Regions from separate parts of the Delftia sp. UME58 genome, predicted to be linked through region 1. Evidence: riboswitches for the same ligand, from Rfam matches in the RefSeq annotation. Region 1 holds a riboswitch; the other holds the start of a gene.

Evidence for each region. Region 1 has a riboswitch for cobalamin ahead of A9976_RS04780 (TonB-dependent receptor domain-containing protein). Riboswitches for the same ligand answer to the same signal wherever they lie in the genome.
Region 2: linked by a shared signal. The riboswitch ahead of A9976_RS14705 (TonB-dependent receptor) and the one ahead of A9976_RS04780 (TonB-dependent receptor domain-containing protein) in region 1 are both predicted to bind cobalamin.

What each region holds. Positions count from the first base shown of each region.
Region 1 covers NZ_LZZV01000013.1:284,885-288,714, forward strand. Annotated here, with positions in the region: gene A9976_RS04775 (ABC transporter substrate-binding protein) at 1-78, opposite strand, end outside; gene A9976_RS04780 (TonB-dependent receptor domain-containing protein) at 83-1,987, opposite strand; cobalamin riboswitch at 2,057-2,284, opposite strand; gene A9976_RS04785 (hypothetical protein) at 2,380-2,769, shown strand; gene A9976_RS04790 (helix-turn-helix transcriptional regulator) at 3,397-3,588, shown strand; gene A9976_RS04795 (sulfite exporter TauE/SafE family protein) at 3,598-3,830, opposite strand, start outside.
Region 2 covers NZ_LZZV01000052.1:374,033-377,862, forward strand. Annotated here, with positions in the region: gene A9976_RS14705 (TonB-dependent receptor) at 1-1,427, opposite strand, end outside; cobalamin riboswitch at 1,556-1,841, opposite strand; gene A9976_RS14710 (CHAD domain-containing protein) at 1,880-2,770, opposite strand; gene A9976_RS14715 (YbaK/prolyl-tRNA synthetase associated domain-containing protein) at 2,873-3,358, opposite strand; gene A9976_RS14720 (transcriptional regulator) at 3,425-3,830, shown strand, end outside.

The DNA of each region.
Region 1 (3,830 bases):
GCCGCCTGCGCAGGCCAGGGCGGCGGTCAGCAGCAGGATGCGGGGCAGGCGCGAAAGCAGGGGCAAAAGCAGGGGCATGGGGTCAAGGCAGAGGTGTCCAGCGCACGCTGACGAACACGGTGCGGCCTGCGTTGGCATAGCCGCGCGTGGGGGCGTAGTCGCGGTCGGCGATGTTGTTGACACGGGCCAGCAGCGTCCATTGCCTTGTCAGCTGGCGCTGGGCATAGAGGTTGACCACGCCGTAGCCGCCCAGCTTGAAGGTATTCGCCTCGTCTGCGTAGCGGCCGCTGTACAGCTGGGCTTCGCCGCCCAGCGTCCAGCCGACCGCCTGGGTGTCGGCATTGAGCTTGAGCATGCGCTTGGAGCGGTAGGGCAGCAGCTTGCCGGTCTCCAGGTTCTCGGGGTTCATGAAGTCCAGCGAGGCGCCCAGATTGGCGCTGCCCAGGCGCGTGCTGCCCGCCAGCGTCAGGCCGGTGATCTCCACGCTCTGCCAGTTGCGGTAGCAGTTGCAGGGAAGGGCGCTGTTCCAGTCGTAGGTGATGAGGTTCTTGAACTTGTTGCGGTAGACCACGGCCGAGAGGCGGTTGGCACCGGCCGCATAGTGCAGGCCCGTTTCCACGTTGGTGCTGCTTTCGGGCTTGAGGTCGGCCGCTGCCTGGCCGGTGAAGCGCTCGTACAGCGTGGGGGTTCTGAAGGCCGTGCCGGCCGATGCCACCCAGCGCCAGCGCTCGTCGATCTGCAGGCCGTAGCCCAGGCCGCCCGTGGTCTTGTTCTGCTGGTCGCGCACCTGGTCGTGGCGCAGGTTGGCGTCGAACTGGTGGCGCCCCTCCGTCAGGCGCCAGCCGGCCGACAGGGAGTTCTGCACGCGCCGGCTGTCGGTGTTCTGGGTCCAGGCGTATTGCGTGTCCAGCCTGTCCTCGCGGCGCTCCAGGTCGATGTTGAAACGGTGCTGGCCCAGCGTGAACAGGTTCTGCAGCAGGTAGTTGGTGGAGCGGCCCTTGGCGCTTTCGGGCGACTGGGTGTGGCGGTCGCTTTGGCTGTCGGTATGGGAGATCTGGACCACGCTTTTGTAAATGGCGTTCCAGCCGGCCTGCCAGCGCAGGCTGCCGGTGGTGTTCTTGACGACGTCGTAGTCGTCGAACGGCGGCGGGCTCTGGTCGTAGTGGGTGCGCAGGCGGCTGTGCAGCAGGCTGGCGTCGATCTGGTGGATGCCTGTCTTGTAGCCCGCGTTCAGGCCCAGCGAGGTGTTGCTGTAGCCATCCTTGTCCGGGTTGGGCGAGAAGGTGTTGCCGGGGTAGACGTCAAAGCCGTCGCTGCGCTCGTCAGCCAGGTTCAGCCCATAGGTGAAGCCGTTGGCCCCGCCCTGAAATCCCGTGGCCAGCTTGCTGCTGCCCTGGTTGCCTATGCCGGCCTCGGCATAGGCGCGGGTCTGGCCGTCCGCCCGCTTGGTGAAGATCTGGATCACGCCGCCCATGGCGTCTGAGCCATAGATGGCGGCGGCCGGGCCGCGCAGCACTTCGATGCGCTCTATCTGCGCCAGCGGCAGCGTGGACCAGACCGCGCCGCCCTGCAACTCCTGCGAGCTGTAGCGCACGCCGTCGATGAACACGGCAGTGTGCTGGTTGCTGGTGCCGCGCAGGTAGACCGATGTGACCTGGCCCGGCCCGCCATTGCGGTTGATCTGCACGCCCGGCACCTGCGCCAGCAGGTCGGCCACGCCGGTGGCGCCGCTGCGGGCAATGGTCTCGGCGTCGATCACGGTCATGTCGGCCGTGACGGTGCGCAGGGACTGTTCGCTGCGCGAGGCGGTGACGACCACGGTATCGAGCAGGGAGGTCTGTGCGCGCTGCGCCTGTTGTGCCTGTGCTTGGGCCTGGCAGGCCAGTAGCGAGGCCGCAGCCAGGGCGGACAACGTGCGCAGTACGGGGAACGCCGAGGGCGAGCGAAGAGCGGCGCCAGGGGCGCGCGCGAGGGCGAGGGTGTGCATGGATGCGGACCAGTTGCGCGCCAGCGACCCCGCCGGCACGGAAACCAAAAAGACCGGCTGCGCTGCATGCGCGGCCGGCCGCCTGTTGGCCGGTATCCAGACTGGTGACGCACTCGCCAAGGCCTTCCCGGGCTGTACGCCCAGTGGCACGGGTTTGGCGGGGGCCGGTGCATGCACGCGGCGTTTCACTCACTGTTGCGGGGGCAGTACACGCGGGCGGCTTTTATCTGGCCGCCCCATGTTTCCCGTTTAACCGCAGCCCCTGGGGCTGCTGGCACCAACGGCGGCGATTGTACGGCGGGGCGTTCAGTGAGGATGTAAAGCTTGCTTGACATGTCGGCGGATGGCGGCGCAGAATGTCAAGCATCCTTTACACATTGCGAGAGACTTCCATGAATCAAACAACGGTCACCAACCGCCGCTACCAGAAGGAGCTGGGATTTGCGCTGCTGCTCTACATGGCGCTGCTTGTGGGGGCGCTTTTGCTCAGCGCCGACATGCAGGCCGGGGCCCTGCGCACGGCGCTGCTGCTCAGCCCCATGCTGGCGTTTGCGCTGGCCGTGCGGGCCATCGTGCGCCTGGTGCGCGATACCGACGAATTCCTGCGCAAGTCCATGCTGGAGCAACTGGCGATTGCGGCGGCGGGTACGGCGGGCCTCACCTTCACCTACGGATTCCTGGAAATGGCAGGTTTTCCCAAGCTCAGCATGTTCATGGTGTGGCCCTTGATGGGTGCACTCTGGGTGGCTGCCTCGGTGGCCCACTGGCTGCGCAGCCGATGAGCCGGCCTGCCAAGGTGGCCCTCCCATGAAAAATGACCCCTACGCTACCCTTGCTGCGCAAGGTCCGCTGCCCCCCGAGGGGGTGCTTTTTCATCTTGGGGCGGCCCGGCGATGAAAAATGACCCCTACGCTACCCTTGCTGCGCAAGGTCCGCTGCCCCCCGAGGGGGTGCTTTTTCATCTTGGGGCGGCCCGGCGATGAAAAATGACCCCTACGCTACCCTTGCTGCGCAAGGTCCGCTGCCCCCCGAGGGGGTGCTTTTTCATCTTGGGGCGGCCCGGCGATGAAAAATGACCCCTACGCTACCCTTGCTGCGCAAGGTCCGCTGCCCCCCGAGGGGGTGCTTTTTCATCTTGGGGCGGCCCGGCGATGAAAAATGACCCCTACGCTACCCTTGCTGCGCAAGGTCCGCTGCCCCCCGAGGGGGTGCTTTTTCATCTTGGGGCGGCCCGGCGATGAAAAATGACCCCTACGCTACCCTTGCTGCGCAAGGTCCGCTGCCCCCCGAGGGGGTGCTTTTTCATCTTGGGGCGGCCCGGCGATGAAAAATGACCCCTACGCTACCCTTGCTGCGCAAGGTCCGCTGCCCCCCAAGGGGGTGCTTTTTCATCTTGGGGCGGCCCGGCGATGAAAAACACCATCCGTGAACTGCGCGCCGAGCGCGGCTGGAGCCAGGCTGCGCTGGCGGACCTGCTGGGCGTGTCGCGCCAGACCGTGAACGCGATCGAGACGGGCCGCTACGACCCCAGCCTGCCGTTGGCATTCGCCATCGCCCGGGTGTTCGAGACCCGGATCGAGGCGATCTTCCAGGAGGGTTGAGCGCAGCGCTCAGGCCACGATCATGACCAGCAGCACCAGGCCCAGCAGGGCCAGGTAGGCCTTGGCATGCAGGGCATCGGGAATGCGGCCGATCAGCGGTGCCGCCAGCCTGATGCCCGTCCACGATCCGGCCGTCAGCAGCGCAAAGGCCTGCAGGTCCACATAGCCCACATGCCAGGGGCCCAGCCCCGCGCCCCGCGATGCCAGCATGTAGGCAGCGGTGCCCGCCACGGCCATGGGCA
Region 2 (3,830 bases), on a different contig from region 1:
CGCAGCGTGAGCCGGTCCGTGGCCTTCCAGGTGGCGCCGGCCGACCAGGTGTGGTTGTCGTAGTCGCGCGTGCTGGCCTGGGCCAGGGCCAGGTTGGGCGTATCGTCGAAACGCGTCGTGCCCCAGGTCTTGCGCAGGCCGGCGCGCAGCGTGAGGCGATCGTCGAACAGGGTCTGCGCGTCCTCGAAGTACAGCGCATGCACCTGCTCGGTCTGGTTGTTGTCGTAGGGCGCGACCTGGCCCGCAGGGCCGCCCGGCATGGCCACGCGCAGGCGGTCGGAGCGCAGCTTGCTGCGCTCCCAGTCAAAGCCCATCAGCAGGTCATTGGTCTGGCTGACACGCAGGCGCGGCTGAAAGCGCAGGCCCGTGGCGTCCAGCTGGCGGTGGTTGTAGTCGCGCGCCGTGCCGGGCACGGCGCTGTTGCCCGAGCGGATCACGGGCGATGCCCAGTTGAACTCATCGGTATCGACCAGGCTGTAGAGGTGGGTCGTCCAGCTCAGGCGCTGGCCGGGCAGTGCGCCCTCGTAGGTCAGGTCCAGCGAGCGGTTGCTGCGGTTGTCGCGGCTGTGGATATTGGCGCCCGATCCGCGAAAGCCCGCGTTGTAGATGCCGTCCGTGCGCAGCTGCAGCTCCACGCGGTGCAGCTCGTGCAGCTGCCAGCCCAGGGCACCGCTGGCGCCGCGCCGCTTCCAGCCCGTGTTCTCCATGCGCGTGCCGCCATCGCCCGACTCGTAGTCGCCGCGCCCGCCTGCGCTCACGCCGAAGTACCAGTCGAAGCGGTCATTGGCGCCGGCCGTCTGCGCATCGGTGCGCCACAGGTCCCATGAACCGGCCTGGACCTGGGCGCGCGTGCCAGGCGCCGTAGCTCCGTTCTTCATGATGATGTTGACCACCCCGCCCATGGCCTGGCTGCCGTAGATCACCGAGGACGGGCCGCGCACGATCTCGATGCGCTCCACATCCGAGGGGCTGAGCTTGGACAGGTTGGCCGTGCCCGCGCGCCGGCCGTTGACCAGCACCAGCACCTGGCTGCGGAAGTCGCGCCCCTGGCCGTCGGTGGAGGCGCCGCGCAGGTTCATCGAGGTCTGGGCCGCCGTCCATTCGCTGAGAAAGCCCACGGCGTTCTCGGCCAGCAGGTCGGTGACCGAGCGCGCGCTGGAGCGCTCTATGGCCTCGCGGTCGATGGTCTGCGTGGTGCCCGCGATGCGGCTGCGCGCCTCGGGCCGCGCGGTGGCGGTCACGAAGACGGCGTCCAGCGCATCGTCGGCGGAGTCCGTGGATCGCCCGGAAGCCGGCTCCTGCGCGGCGCCGGCCGCTGCAGCGCAGCTGGCCAGCAGGACGGCGGCCGCTGCGGGCCGCAGGCTGGAGACAAGAGGAAGAACAGAGAGAAGGCCGGAGGAATCGGCGGCCGAAGAAGCGAAGCGCATGCGTTGAACCCAACTGCCCCACTCACCCGCGGGGCCTATCGTCTGAACCACGCCGCACAGCGCGCACGCCGGAGCCGGCCACGGCAGCGCAGGCTGGGGCCGGACCGGACAGGCGCACTCCCGCGGCGTCCGAAAGCAATGCAGAAGGCCGGTATCCGGGCTTGCGGAACGCTGCGGCGCGCAGGGTGGGCGCGCTGCGGCAGGCATCCCCGCCTTCCCATGCCCGAGGAGGACACAGTGGCTTGCGGCGCGTGACCCGTGGGTGGCGCGCCAGCGTGGGGAGTTGTATTCCGCTGACCGTTGCGGGGGCAGCGCAGGCATTGCGAGCGGCCATCTCGATGGCATCGCGCACCTGCTTCCCGTTGAACCCCTGGCCGGCGAACGGCATGGGGCACCTTCAGCAACAGCGCACCGCCACGGCCCAGGGACCGCGCCGGCGCGCCAGCGGCGGATTATCGCTGATGGCGCCCAGCCCAGAAGCCCGGCACGCGGGCCAGCGCCCGCAGCGCGCGGCGGCTGCTGCGCGCGCTGGTGGCCAGGCGGGCCTGCAGGTAGCCGGCGGCGAACCAGGCGCGCGGGTCCGTGCCGGCCTCGGCATGGAAATGCGCGGCCGCCACGGCCATGTCGTTGTGCAGCCCCAGCGCGTCCTGGGCGGGCACCAGCGCCTCGGCAAAGCGCCGGCCCTTTTTGCCGGGCCACATTCCGGGCGCGAATTCCTGCGCAAAGTCCGCCAGGTAGCGCAGGCGCTTGAGCCGCTTGCGCACGCGGTGCTGCTGCGCCAGCGGCAGGCGGTCGAAGTGCCGGCCATCGCGCAGCACCTGGCGGTGCAGGCGCTGCAGGCGCCGCACCAGGTACTTGCGCGTGCCTGCGGCAGACAGGCTGGCCAGGCCGGGCTGCCGCTTTCCTGCGGGTGCCTGCGCCAGCGCATGGATCTCGGCCAGCGTCTGCAGGAACTGCGGCTCGCGCACCGCGGCGGCCGCGTCGGCCTGCCCGGCAGCTGGCACGGTCCATTCGCACAGGGGCGCATGGGCGTCCTGCAGCAGCGGCCGCACCACGTCGGCCAGGGTGCCGGCGTCGCGCAGCGTGCCAAGCTGCGCAAAGGCCCGGGCCAGGGGCTCATCCCATTCGGCGCGCATGCCGGGCGCCAGCCCCGCGCATTCGCGCAGCACGGTGCGCAGGCGCCGCAGGGCCACGCGCAGCTGGTGGATGGTCTCGGCATCGCTGCCACCGCCCTCCAAAACCGCCAGATGCGACTGCGCCTGGGCCAGGGCAGCAGTCAGCGCCGCACGCACAAAGCCGGCCGCATCGGGCCGGTCAGGGTGCTGCTTCGCAGGGGTGGACATGGTCAGGCAAGGAGATGTGGACGTTGCCGACGATTGTGGGCGCAGCCCCGCGCCAGGGTCAATCCGGGTTCAATCCGGGTTCAATCCGGGCGCACTCCGGGCTCAATCGGCGCCATTCCCGCTCAGGCTGTGCAGCACGGGCCGGGCAATGCGCACATAGTCGGCCGAGTCCAGCACGATGGAGCGGTCCAGCCGGCCCGCGTTGAAGGCGATCTCGCCAAAGCGCTCGACCAGGGCCGGGTCCACCACCAGGCGCACCTGCGGGTTGAAGGAGAACGGCGGCACCGATCCCATCACGCAGCCCGTGGCGGCCCGGGCCTCCTCGGGCGAGGCCAGCGTGGCCTTGCGCACGCCCACGGCCTGGGCCAGGCGCTTGAAGTCCAGCTTGCGGTCGCCGGGCAGCACGGCAAGAAACAGCTGCGCGCTGTCTGCCGCGTCGCGGCTCTTGCAGAGCATGGCCTTGGCGCCCTGGCCGGGCGCCGTGCCCCGGATTTCGGCGACCAGGTCGGAGCGGCCTTCGGCCGGATGTTCCAGCACGCGAAAACGCGCGCCCTGGGATTGCAGCAGGTCTACAAGGGTGTCGAACATGGTGGAAAGCACAAAGAAGTCATCTGGGTTTTGACATTTTGTCCAATTAAAAACAAAATGTCCAATATGAACGAACGAACCCCCGAACAGCGCCAGCTGCTGGAGCAGGTGGCCCAGATCGCCGAAGGCCTGGGCCAGACCTTTGCCCCGTTCTGCGAGGTGGTGGTGCATGACCTGCTCGACCCTTCCCATGCGGTGCTGGCCATCCACAACAACCTGTCGGGCCGCGAGGTCGGCCAGGGCGCGACGGAGCTGGGACTGGCGCGCATCCTGGACCCCGGCTTCGAACAGGTCATCGCCAACTATCCCAACCAGTTCGCCGACGGCCGCCAGGCCAAGAGCACGTCCATCGGCATACGCGATTCCGAGGGCCGCTACATCGCCGCCCTGTGCATGAATGTGGACCTGACGATGTTCCAGGGCTTCCAGGGCATGCTCAACCGCTTTGCCGCCGTCAGCGGCGACACCCCGG